DNA from 2 places in the Stenotrophomonas sp. Steno-C15 genome. Region 1 is predicted to be linked to the other one. Evidence: predicted binding sites of a transcription regulator. Region 1 holds the regulator's gene; the other holds the start of a gene.
The links. Region 1 encodes HrcA, which represses chaperone genes, less so after heat shock. Its sites were predicted from a motif close to TTNGCACTCNNNNNNNNNGAGTGCNAA; they were not measured.
Positions count from the first base shown of each region.

Region 2: a site for HrcA is predicted at 1,479-1,505, ahead of rpoH (RNA polymerase sigma factor RpoH). Genes of this name have one in related genera too.

Region 1 covers NZ_JBWJPF010000002.1:3,831-8,927, reverse strand. Annotated here, with positions in the region: gene recN (DNA repair protein RecN) at 1-1,522, opposite strand, end outside; gene hrcA (heat-inducible transcriptional repressor HrcA) at 1,637-2,701, shown strand; gene grpE (nucleotide exchange factor GrpE) at 2,765-3,280, shown strand; gene dnaK (molecular chaperone DnaK) at 3,487-5,097, shown strand, end outside.
Region 2 covers NZ_JBWJPF010000008.1:118,164-123,260, reverse strand. Annotated here, with positions in the region: gene AC06FB_RS08915 (response regulator) at 1-529, shown strand, start outside; gene ung (uracil-DNA glycosylase) at 526-1,239, shown strand; gene rpoH (RNA polymerase sigma factor RpoH) at 1,517-2,392, shown strand; gene AC06FB_RS08900 (RHS repeat domain-containing protein) at 2,711-3,712, shown strand; gene AC06FB_RS08895 (DUF2247 family protein) at 3,719-4,201, shown strand; gene purD (phosphoribosylamine--glycine ligase) at 4,351-5,097, opposite strand, start outside.

The sequences.
Region 1 (5,097 bases):
CCTTGCTGACCCGGTAGTGGGCATGGCCCTTGGACGCGACCTGCGGCAGGTGGGTCACGCACAGCACCTGGCGCTTCTCGCCAAGGGCGCGCAGTTTCTGGCCGACGATGTCGGCCACCGCGCCACCAATGCCCGAGTCGACTTCGTCGAACACCATGGTCGGCACGGCGTCCAGGTCGAGCGCGGCCACTTCGATTGCCAGCGAGATGCGCGACAGTTCGCCACCCGAGGCCACCTTGCGCAGGGCGCGTGGTGGTTGACCGGCATTGGCCGCGACCAGGAACTCCACGCGTTCGGCGCCCTGCGGGTCGGGCTTGCCGCCGTCCTGGGGTTCCAGCTCGATCAGGAACTGGCCACCGCCCATGCCCAGCTCGGCGATGATGCCGGTGGTGGTGGTCGACAGCGCGGCCGCCGCACTGCGCCGGCTTGTGGTCAGTGCTTCGGCCTGCACCCGCCAGGCGGCCGCGGCCTTGTCGATCTCGCCGGCCAGGCGCTGCAGCCGTTCGTCGGCGCCGCGCAGCTGCTCCACTTCGGCATGCATGCGCTCGCGCTGCGCGCCCAGTTCGTCCATCGGCACGCGATGCTTGCGCGCAAGGTCGTGCAGGCGGCCGAGACGGCGCTCGTTCTCCTCGAACTGCTCGGGGTCGGCATCCAGGTCGTCGTGCACGCGGTCGAGCAGGGACAGGGCTTCGTGCAGCTGGATCGACGCGTTTTCGATCAGGCTGTCCACCTCGCCCAGGCGCGGGTCGTGTTCGATCAGCCGGGCCAGTTCGTGCCGCACCTGCTGCAGCTGATCCAGCGCCGAGCTGCCCTCGTCGCCGTTGAGCTGGTTGCTGGCGGCCTGGCAGGCGGTCAGCAGCGCGCTGGCATGGGCCTGGCGCCGATGGCTGGCGCCCAGCGCGAGGATCGATTCGGGCTCCAGATCCTCACGGTCCAGTTCGCGCAGCTGATGCTCGAGGAAACCGATACGGTCACTGACGTCGCCCTGCTGCGACAGCGCCAGGGATTCATCGACCAGTGCCTGCCAGGCGGCTGCGGCGCGGCGGACCTGACGGCGCTCTTCCTCGTTGCCGGCATAGGCATCGAGCAGGGCCAGCTGGGAAGGACGCGCCAGCAGGGCCTGCTGTTCATGCTGGCCGTGGATTTCCACCAGCAGCGCGGCCAGTTCGCCCAGCTGGGCGAGGGTGACCGGGCGGCCGTTGATCCAGGCCCGCGAACCGCCGTCGGCGCGGATCACGCGGCGCAGCTGGCACTGGTCCTCATCGTCCAGCTCGTTGTCGGCCAGCCACTGGCGTGCGGCCTGCAGATGCTCCAGCGCGAACTCGGCCGACAGCTCGGCACGGGCGGCACCGTGGCGGACCACGCCACTGTCGGCGCGCAGGCCGGACAGGAAGCCCAGCGCGTCGACCATCAGCGACTTGCCGGCGCCGGTCTCGCCTGAAACCACGGTCATGCCAGGCCCGAATTCAAGTTCGGTAGCGCGGACGACGGCGAAATCCTTGATCGATAGGTGTCTGAGCATGGGTCTGGGGGTATCTGAGCCGCGCAACGCTAGCACGCGCACGCGGGCGGTCCAATGGCTTGCCAAGGTGATCCGGCGCCATTATCTAGTCTCCGTGTCTCACAGGTTGATTCCATGCACGGTTCCGCCGACCAACTCGCCCCGCGCGCGCGCCATCTGCTGCGCACGCTGATCGCGCGCCACATCCAGGATGGTGAGCCCGTGGGCTCGCAGACGCTGGCGCGCGTGGCCGGGCTGGAAGTCAGCCCGGCCACCATCCGCAACATCCTCGGCGACCTGGAGGACCTGGGCCTGCTGGCGTCGCCGCATACCTCCGCCGGGCGGATCCCGACCGCGCATGGCTACCGGGTGTTTGTCGACAGCCTGCTGCAGATGCAGCCGCCGGGCGAGGGCGAGCTGGCCCGCTTGCGCCAGGAACTGGCCGGTGGCGGCAGCACCCAGGCCCTGCTCGGCAGTGCCTCCGAGCTGCTGTCGGCGATGAGCCACTTCGTCGGCGTGGTCAGCGCGCCGCGGCGCGAGCAGTTCGCCTTCCGCCAGATCGATTTCGTGGCGCTGGACGGCCGCCGGGTGCTGGCGATCCTGGTGTTCGCCGACAACGAGGTCCAGAACCGGGTGATCGAAACCCGCCAGGACTTCGCGCCGGGCCAGCTGGAGCAGGTCGCCAATTACCTCAACGCCCATTTCGCCGGGCTGCCGCTGGCGGAGATCCGGGCGCGCCTGCTGCTGGAGCTGCGCGATGCCCGCTCCGAGCTGGAGCAGCTGCTGGCGCACAGCATCGAACTGGCCGAGCAGGCCCTGCAGCCCGCGGCCGACGACATGCTGGTGGCGGGCCAGACCCGCCTGATGGGGGTCCAGGACCTGTCCGACCTGGAGCGCCTGCGTGAACTGTTCGAGCTGTTTTCCAGCAAGCGCGAGATCCTGCAGCTGCTGGAGCGGACCATCCAGGCCCCGGGCGTGCGCATCTTCATCGGCGAAGAGACCGGGATGATGCCGCTGCAGGGCGTTTCGCTGGTGACCGCCCCGTATGCGGCCAACGGGCAGGTGCTGGGCGTGCTGGGGGTGATCGGGCCGAAGCGGATGGCCTACGACCGCATGATCCCGCTGGTACAGGCCACCGCCGACGTGCTGGGCGCGGCCTTTTCACCGACCGGGCGCGGATCCGGTGCCGCGGACGCTTGAAACGCAGCATCCCGCCCACACTAGGGTGGGTGGAGGCGGGGAGTGACCGCCAGGGACCCAGACATGAACCACGAACATCCAGATTTCGAATCCCAGCAGAGCGCCGCCGACGCGGCCGCCGCAGCAGGCGTCAATGACGAAGTGGAGCGCCTGCGCGCGGAAGTCGAGCAGGTCAGGGCCGATGCGCTGCGTGAGCGCGCCGACCTGGAGAACCAGCGCAAGCGCGTGGCCCGCGACATCGAGCAGGCCCGCAAGTTCGCCAACGAGAAGCTGCTGGGCGAACTGCTGCCCGTGTTCGACAGCCTGGATGCCGGCCTGAAGGCCGCCGGCGACGACCCGCACCCGCTGCGCGAGGGCCTGGAGCTGACCTACAAGCAGCTGCTGAAGGTCGCCGCCGACAACGGCCTGGTCCTGATTGACCCGACCGGCCAGCCGTTCAACCCGGAGCACCACCAGGCGATCAGCCAGGTGCCGGCCCCGGACGCCGCCCCGGGCAGCGTGGTGACCGTGTTCCAGAAGGGCTATCTGCTCAACGAGCGCCTGCTGCGGCCGGCGCTGGTGGTGGTGGCCGCCGACTGAGCGGTCGATCCGGGAGCGGCCGCCGGGCATGGCCCGGCGCTACCCCCGGATCGTCATCGCCGGGCCATGCCCGGCGAACCTTGAACGGCTGAACACAGCGTTCGGGAGATGGCTTGAATGTTCCACGAGCCTCCCCCACATCCCATTCATCCACCGGCCGAGCGGCCGGACTGACATCCACACAGCATTTCTCAGGAGTCTCCCCCATGGGCAAGATCATTGGTATCGACCTCGGCACCACCAACTCGTGCGTGGCGATCATGGACGGCGGCAAGGCCCGCGTCATCGAGAATTCGGAAGGCGATCGCACCACCCCGTCGATCGTCGCCTACACCAAGGACGGCGAAGTCCTGGTCGGTGCCTCGGCCAAGCGCCAGGCGGTGACCAACCCGAAGAACACCTTCTACGCGGTGAAGCGCCTGATCGGCCGCAAGTTCACCGACGCCGAGGTGCAGAAGGACATCGCCCACGTCCCGTACAGCATCCTTGCCCATGACAATGGTGATGCGTGGGTGGCCACCAGCGACGCCAAGAAGATGGCGCCGCAGGAAATCTCGGCCAAGGTACTGGAGAAGATGAAGAAGACCGCCGAGGATTTCCTCGGTGAGAAGGTCACCGAAGCGGTCATCACCGTGCCGGCCTACTTCAACGACAGCCAGCGCCAGGCCACCAAGGATGCTGGCCGCATCGCGGGCCTGGACGTCAAGCGCATCATCAACGAGCCGACCGCGGCCGCGCTGGCCTATGGCCTGGACAAGGGCGACAACAAGGATCGCAAGATCGTTGTGTACGACCTGGGCGGCGGTACCTTCGACGTCTCGGTGATCGAGATCGCCAACGTCGACGGCGAGAAGCAGTTCGAAGTGCTGGCCACCAACGGCGACACCTTCCTGGGCGGCGAAGACTTCGACAACCGCGTCATCGAGTACCTGGTGGAAGAGTTCAACAAGGACCAGGGCATCGACCTGCGCAAGGATCCGCTGGCCCTGCAGCGCCTGAAGGACGCTGCCGAGCGTGCCAAGATCGAGCTGTCCAGCGCCCAGCAGACCGAAGTGAACCTGCCGTACGTCACCGCTGACGCGTCGGGTCCGAAGCACCTGAACATCAAGCTGACCCGCGCCAAGCTGGAAGCGCTGGTGGAAGACCTGATCAAGAAGTCGATCGAGCCGTGCCGCGTCGCCCTGAACGATGCCGGCCTGCGTTCGAGCGACATCAGCGAAGTGATCCTGGTCGGCGGCCAGACCCGCATGCCGAAGGTGCAGCAGGCGGTGACCGAGTTCTTCGGCAAGGAGCCGCGCAAGGACGTCAACCCGGACGAAGCCGTGGCACTGGGTGCGGCGATCCAGGGTGGCGTGCTGGGCGGCGACGTCAAGGACGTGCTGCTGCTGGACGTGACCCCGCTGTCGCTGGGCATCGAAACCATGGGCGGCGTGTTCACCAAGATCATCGAGAAGAACACCACCATCCCGACCAAGGCCTCGCAGGTGTTCTCCACCGCCGAGGACAACCAGTCGGCCGTGACCGTGCACGTGCTGCAGGGTGAGCGCGAACAGGCCCGCTTCAACAAGTCGCTGGCCAAGTTCGACCTGTCCGGCATCGAGCCGGCGCCGCGTGGCCTGCCGCAGGTGGAGGTGTCCTTCGACATCGACGCCAACGGCATCCTGCATGTGTCGGCCAAGGACAAGAAGACCAACAAGGAACAGAAGGTCGAGATCAAGGCCGGCTCGGGCCTGTCCGAGGAAGAGATCGCGCGCATGGTCGCCGACGCGGAAGCCAACCGCGAAGAAGACAAGAAGTTCCAGGAGCTGGTGCAGGCC
Region 2 (5,097 bases), on a different contig from region 1:
GCGGCGCTTCACCGAGTACGTCACCGACTATTTCGACAAGGCGCTGGGCCATGAGGCGCTGGCGACGTTCATCCGTGGCTATGTGCAGCCGCAGACCATTCCCGGGGCGACCATCCTCTACATCGAGGACAGCCGGGTGGTGGCGGAGGCGACCAAGCGCATGCTCGAACGCCAGCAGCTCAACGTGCTGCACGTGGTCAGTGCCGAAGAGGCCTTCACCCTGCTCACGGCCGAATCGCTGGGCCGCAGCCGCCACCGCATCGACCTGGTGTTGACCGACGTCACCCTGAAGGGCGAATTGAGCGGACGCGACGTGGTGCAGCGCGTGCGCGTGGATTTCGGCTACGGCAAACGCCGACTGCCGGTGCTGGTGATGACCGGCGACGGCAATCCACACAACCAGACCGGGTTGCTGCAGGCCGGTGCCAATGATCTGGTGCTGAAGCCGATCGAGGAGCGCCTGCTGGTGACCAAGGTGCTGTTCCAGCTGCGCCTGGCCCGCTTGAACGATGGACCCCTGTTGCGATGACCGATGACGTAGTGGACACCCCGACGATCCAGCTGGAACCGAGCTGGAAGCAGCAGGTCGGCGATTACCTGTTGCAGCCGCAGATGCGCGAACTCTCCACCTTCCTGCGCCAGCGCAAGGCGGCCGGCGCGGCGGTGTTCCCGCCGGGGCCGCAGATCTTCGCGGCGTTCGACGCCACGCCGTTCGAACAGGTGAAAGTGGTGATCCTGGGCCAGGACCCGTACCACGGGCGCGGCCAGGCGCATGGACTGAGCTTCTCGGTGCCCGCCGGCGTTCCGGTGCCGCCATCGCTGCTGAACATCTACAAGGAGATCGAAGGCGACCTGGGCATCCCCCGTCCCGATCACGGCTGCCTGGTGCCGTGGGCGCAGCGCGGCGTGCTGCTGCTCAATGCCGTGCTGACGGTGGAGGAGGGCAGGGCCGGCGCCCACCAGGGCCGCGGCTGGGAAGGCTTCACCGACCACGTGGTGGATGTGCTCAACCGCGAACGCGAAGGCCTGGTGTTCATGCTCTGGGGGGCCTACGCGCAGCAGAAGGGCAAGGTCATCGATACCCGGCGCCACCGTGTGCTGAAAGCCCCGCATCCCTCGCCGCTGTCGGCCCATCGTGGCTTCCTCGGCTGCCGGCATTTCTCGATGGCCAACGACTACCTGCAGCGTCGCGGGCAGGCGCCGATCGACTGGTCGCTGCCGCCGCGCGCGGCGCTTTGACCTCCGCCGGCAGCCGGGCCTGAACACCGGGCAACGTTTCCTGGCCTGAATGGGCCTCCGGAACGGCCCGTTCAGCTCCGCTTGACCGGAATCGGCCGGTTCCCGGCAGGTAATTGATTGAATTCCAAGGGATTGTGAATCCCGAAAAGCGCGCTCGCCACTGTCATCAAATCGCGCTACGGTAGGGCTCTGTTTGGGACCAGTGTTGCATCAATAGGATGCTGGAACTTTTTCCTCCTTTAGCAGTCCAAATCCCGGACTGCTAAGATGGGTGCCTATGAGCCAGAACACCTCTACTGCCCTTGTGGCAAACAATCTCCCGATTCCCAGTGCGCTCGGTTCGCTGGACGCCTACATCGGTGCCGTGCACCAGATCCCGGTGCTGTCGGTCGATGACGAACAGGACCTGGCCCGTCGCTTCCGCGACGGCAACGATCTGGACGCTGCCCGTGAGCTGGTGCATTCGCACCTGCGCTTCGTGGTGCACGTGGCCCGCGGCTACAACGGCTATGGCCTCGCCCTGGGCGACCTGATCCAGGAAGGCAACATCGGCCTGATGAAGGCGGTCAAGCGCTTCGACCCGGACATGGGCGTGCGCCTGGTTTCCTTCGCCGTGCACTGGATCCGTGCCGAGATGCACGAGTTCATCCTGAAGAACTGGCGCATCGTCAAGGTCGCCACCACCAAGGCGCAGCGCAAGCTGTTCTTCAACCTGCGCAAGTCGAAGACGCGCCTGGGCTGGATGAACGCCGCGGAAGTCAGCGCGGTGGCCAAGGATCTGAACGTGTCCGAGCGCGAGGTCATGGAAATGGAGTCGCGCCTGTCCGGTCGCGATATCGGTTTCGATGCGCCCAGCGACGAGGATGATGATCATGCGCCGCCGTCGCCGGCCGCATACCTGGTGGCCAACGATGAAGATCCGTCGATGGCCTACGAGCGTGCCGACAGCGAGGACAACCAGCTGCAGCTGCTGCGCGAAGGCATGGCCGAACTGGATGCGCGTTCGCGTGACATCATCCGCCGCCGTTGGCTGGATGCGGACAGCAAGGTGACGCTGCAGGAACTGGCAGACGAGTACGGCGTGTCGGCCGAACGCATCCGCCAGGTCGAGGCGAATGCCCTGAAGAAGATGAAGGCGCTGTTCACCGCGTAAGGCATGGATCTTAGGTTCGGTTTCTATCTCCGGCACCCGTTCTGATGAAAAGCCCCGGCGTTGGTCGGGGCTTTTCGTTTGGCCGGCATGGCAGTTAGTGATGCGGGCCGCTGATCGGGTGCTTCAGTAGTATCAGCCCATGGCTGGCACTCTTGCGCTGCCGGTAGCCGTTCAAGCCCTCGCGAGGTTTATAGCGAAGGGCCTGGCCCAATGCAGAATCGTCCCTTTGGCCTCAGTCCTAGAGTTGGACTCCGATGATTACCCTTCTGTGCTATGAATGCCAAGCCTTGCTTCAAGGCTCTTTCATGCATTGGAATGATGCGCAGGTTTGAGAGAACTGCAAGCGGTGTGTCGACCCGCTTCGGGGGAATTGAAGATCGAACTCGCAAGCTTGGTGTCATAGGCGCCTGGCTGTGCTGCCTGCTGCTGATGGGCCTTGGCCTGTCACCATCCGCAATCGCCCAGACAACGATCACATACATTCACACTGATGCCCTCGGCTCGGTTGTGGCCGAAAGCGATGCCAACGGCAACGTCATCAAACGATATGACTACGAGCCCTACGGGGCCGTGGTAAGCGGTCAGGTCACGGATGGACCTGGGTACGCCGGACATGTGAGTGACTCGGCCACAGGGCTGAGCTACATGCAACAGCGCTACATGGATCCACAATTGGGTGTGTTTTTGTCAGTGGACCCAGTCACCGCTCACCAAAAGCCAGTTGAGCAGTTCAATAGGTATCGGTACGCGAACGGGAATCCCTACAGGTTCGTCGATGCGGATGGAAGGCAGGCCGCAGAGCGATTCGTTGAGCAGCATCGGAGGGATATTGCTGCCGGAAATGGCGCCGTATACGAGCCGATGAGACCGGCCGCAATCGCTGTTACAGCGGCAATGGCTGCCCCAGTGCTGATCGAAGCTGGCATGGTTGCGATGGCCAATCCAAGTGTCATATCAGCAGCTACCAGTATCGCTGCTGATATCGCAGGAGTTACAGGTGCCGGTGGAGCAGGTGTGGTGGCATCCAAAGCTCTGAGTGTTGAAGGTCGGGCACTTCTGAATTCCCGACCTGTGGGAAGTGCACTCAAAGCCGACGCTGGGCACAATTCGGCGACCTTTATGCGAGAGACCGCTGCAGAAGCGGGTGTTCATACTCCGTTGACAGGGGGTGACGGCGTGGTCCGCACTCTGACGCAGCTGCCAGGTGAACTCAATGGAAAGGCCGGTCGATTTGAATACATAGTCGACAAGGCTGGCGACTTGACCCATCAAAGATTTGTGGAAGGTGGCAGCATGAACGGAATACCAAACAAGAAGTGAGTGTCCATGAGAACGTATGACTCTATTCAACCCTACGGACCCTGGAATCAGACCGAGGTGGCATGGGCACTGGGGCGCCATCTGATTGACTTTGAGGTTGTGAAGCAGTGCGCGTCGGAGCAGAAGGAACTGGAAGAGAAGTTCAATCTGAACGCCTTGATTGAAAGGCTTGAAGGGGTTCTTCCCGATGAGCGTAATAGCGTAGCTGCGCAGTTGGCGGCATTCGATAAGAACTCAAACGAGGATGAGATTCTCAGAAGATGGCTTGTTGCATTTCTCGCGGACGCCTACGCCAAGCGCGATGAGATTGCTGATCCGCTCGGAGAGGTTGAGAGGATCTACGCTGATTTTGATTACCCGGAGTCTCTGGAGAGCTTTGTCAGGTACATGCCAGCTTCTGATGGGTATGATCCGTCTGCTCACTCACATGAGCAGAACGTTGCGCGGCTCTTCGAGAACTGGAAACGTTATCTTGACTCGGCGAAATAGCGGATTCACTCAGCGTAATTTCCTTCGCTTGACGTGCGTCGCCTCTTCCCGAAGCGCACCGTCCCGGCTTCCATGCCGAGGACGGTGAAGACTCCCAGAATCCGTGATCTGGTTCCATGCAGGAGGCTGCGTGGTGGATCTATCAGGCCTTACCCCTCACGCGCGATCGCGCGCCAGCCGATGTCGTTGCGGTGGAATTCGTTGGCCCAGCTGACCTTGGCCACACCGGCGTAGGCATTGGCCTGCGCATCACGCACGCTGTCACCCAGCGCCGCCACGCACAGCACGCGGCCGCCGGCACTGACCACCCTGCCCTGCGCGTCCAGTGCAGTACCCGCATGGAAGACCTTGGCGCTGGCCGGCACCTCATCCAGGCCGGAAATCACATCGCCGGTGACTGGCGATTCCGGGTAGGGTTTCGCGGCCAGCACCACACCCAGCGATGGGCGCGCATCCCACTGTGCCTGCACCTGGTCCAGGCGGCCATCAATGGCGGCTTCCACCAGCTCGACCAGATCCGACTGCAGGCGCAGCATCACCGGCTGGGTTTCCGGGTCACCGAAGCGCACGTTGAACTCGATCACCTTCGGTGCGCCGCTGGCATCGATCATCAGGCCTGCGTAAAGGAAGCCGGTGAACGGAATGCCGTCGGCGATCATGCCCTGCACGGTCGGGTTCACCACCTCGCGCATCACCCGCGCGTGCACCTCCGGCGTGACCACCGGGGCCGGTGAGTATGCGCCCATGCCGCCGGTGTTCGGCCCGGTATCACCGTCGCCGACTCGCTTGTGATCCTGCGAGGTGGCCATCGGCAGCGCATGCACGCCATCGACCATCGAAATGAAGCTGGCTTCCTCGCCGTCGAGGAATTCCTCGATCACCACGCGTGCGCCGGC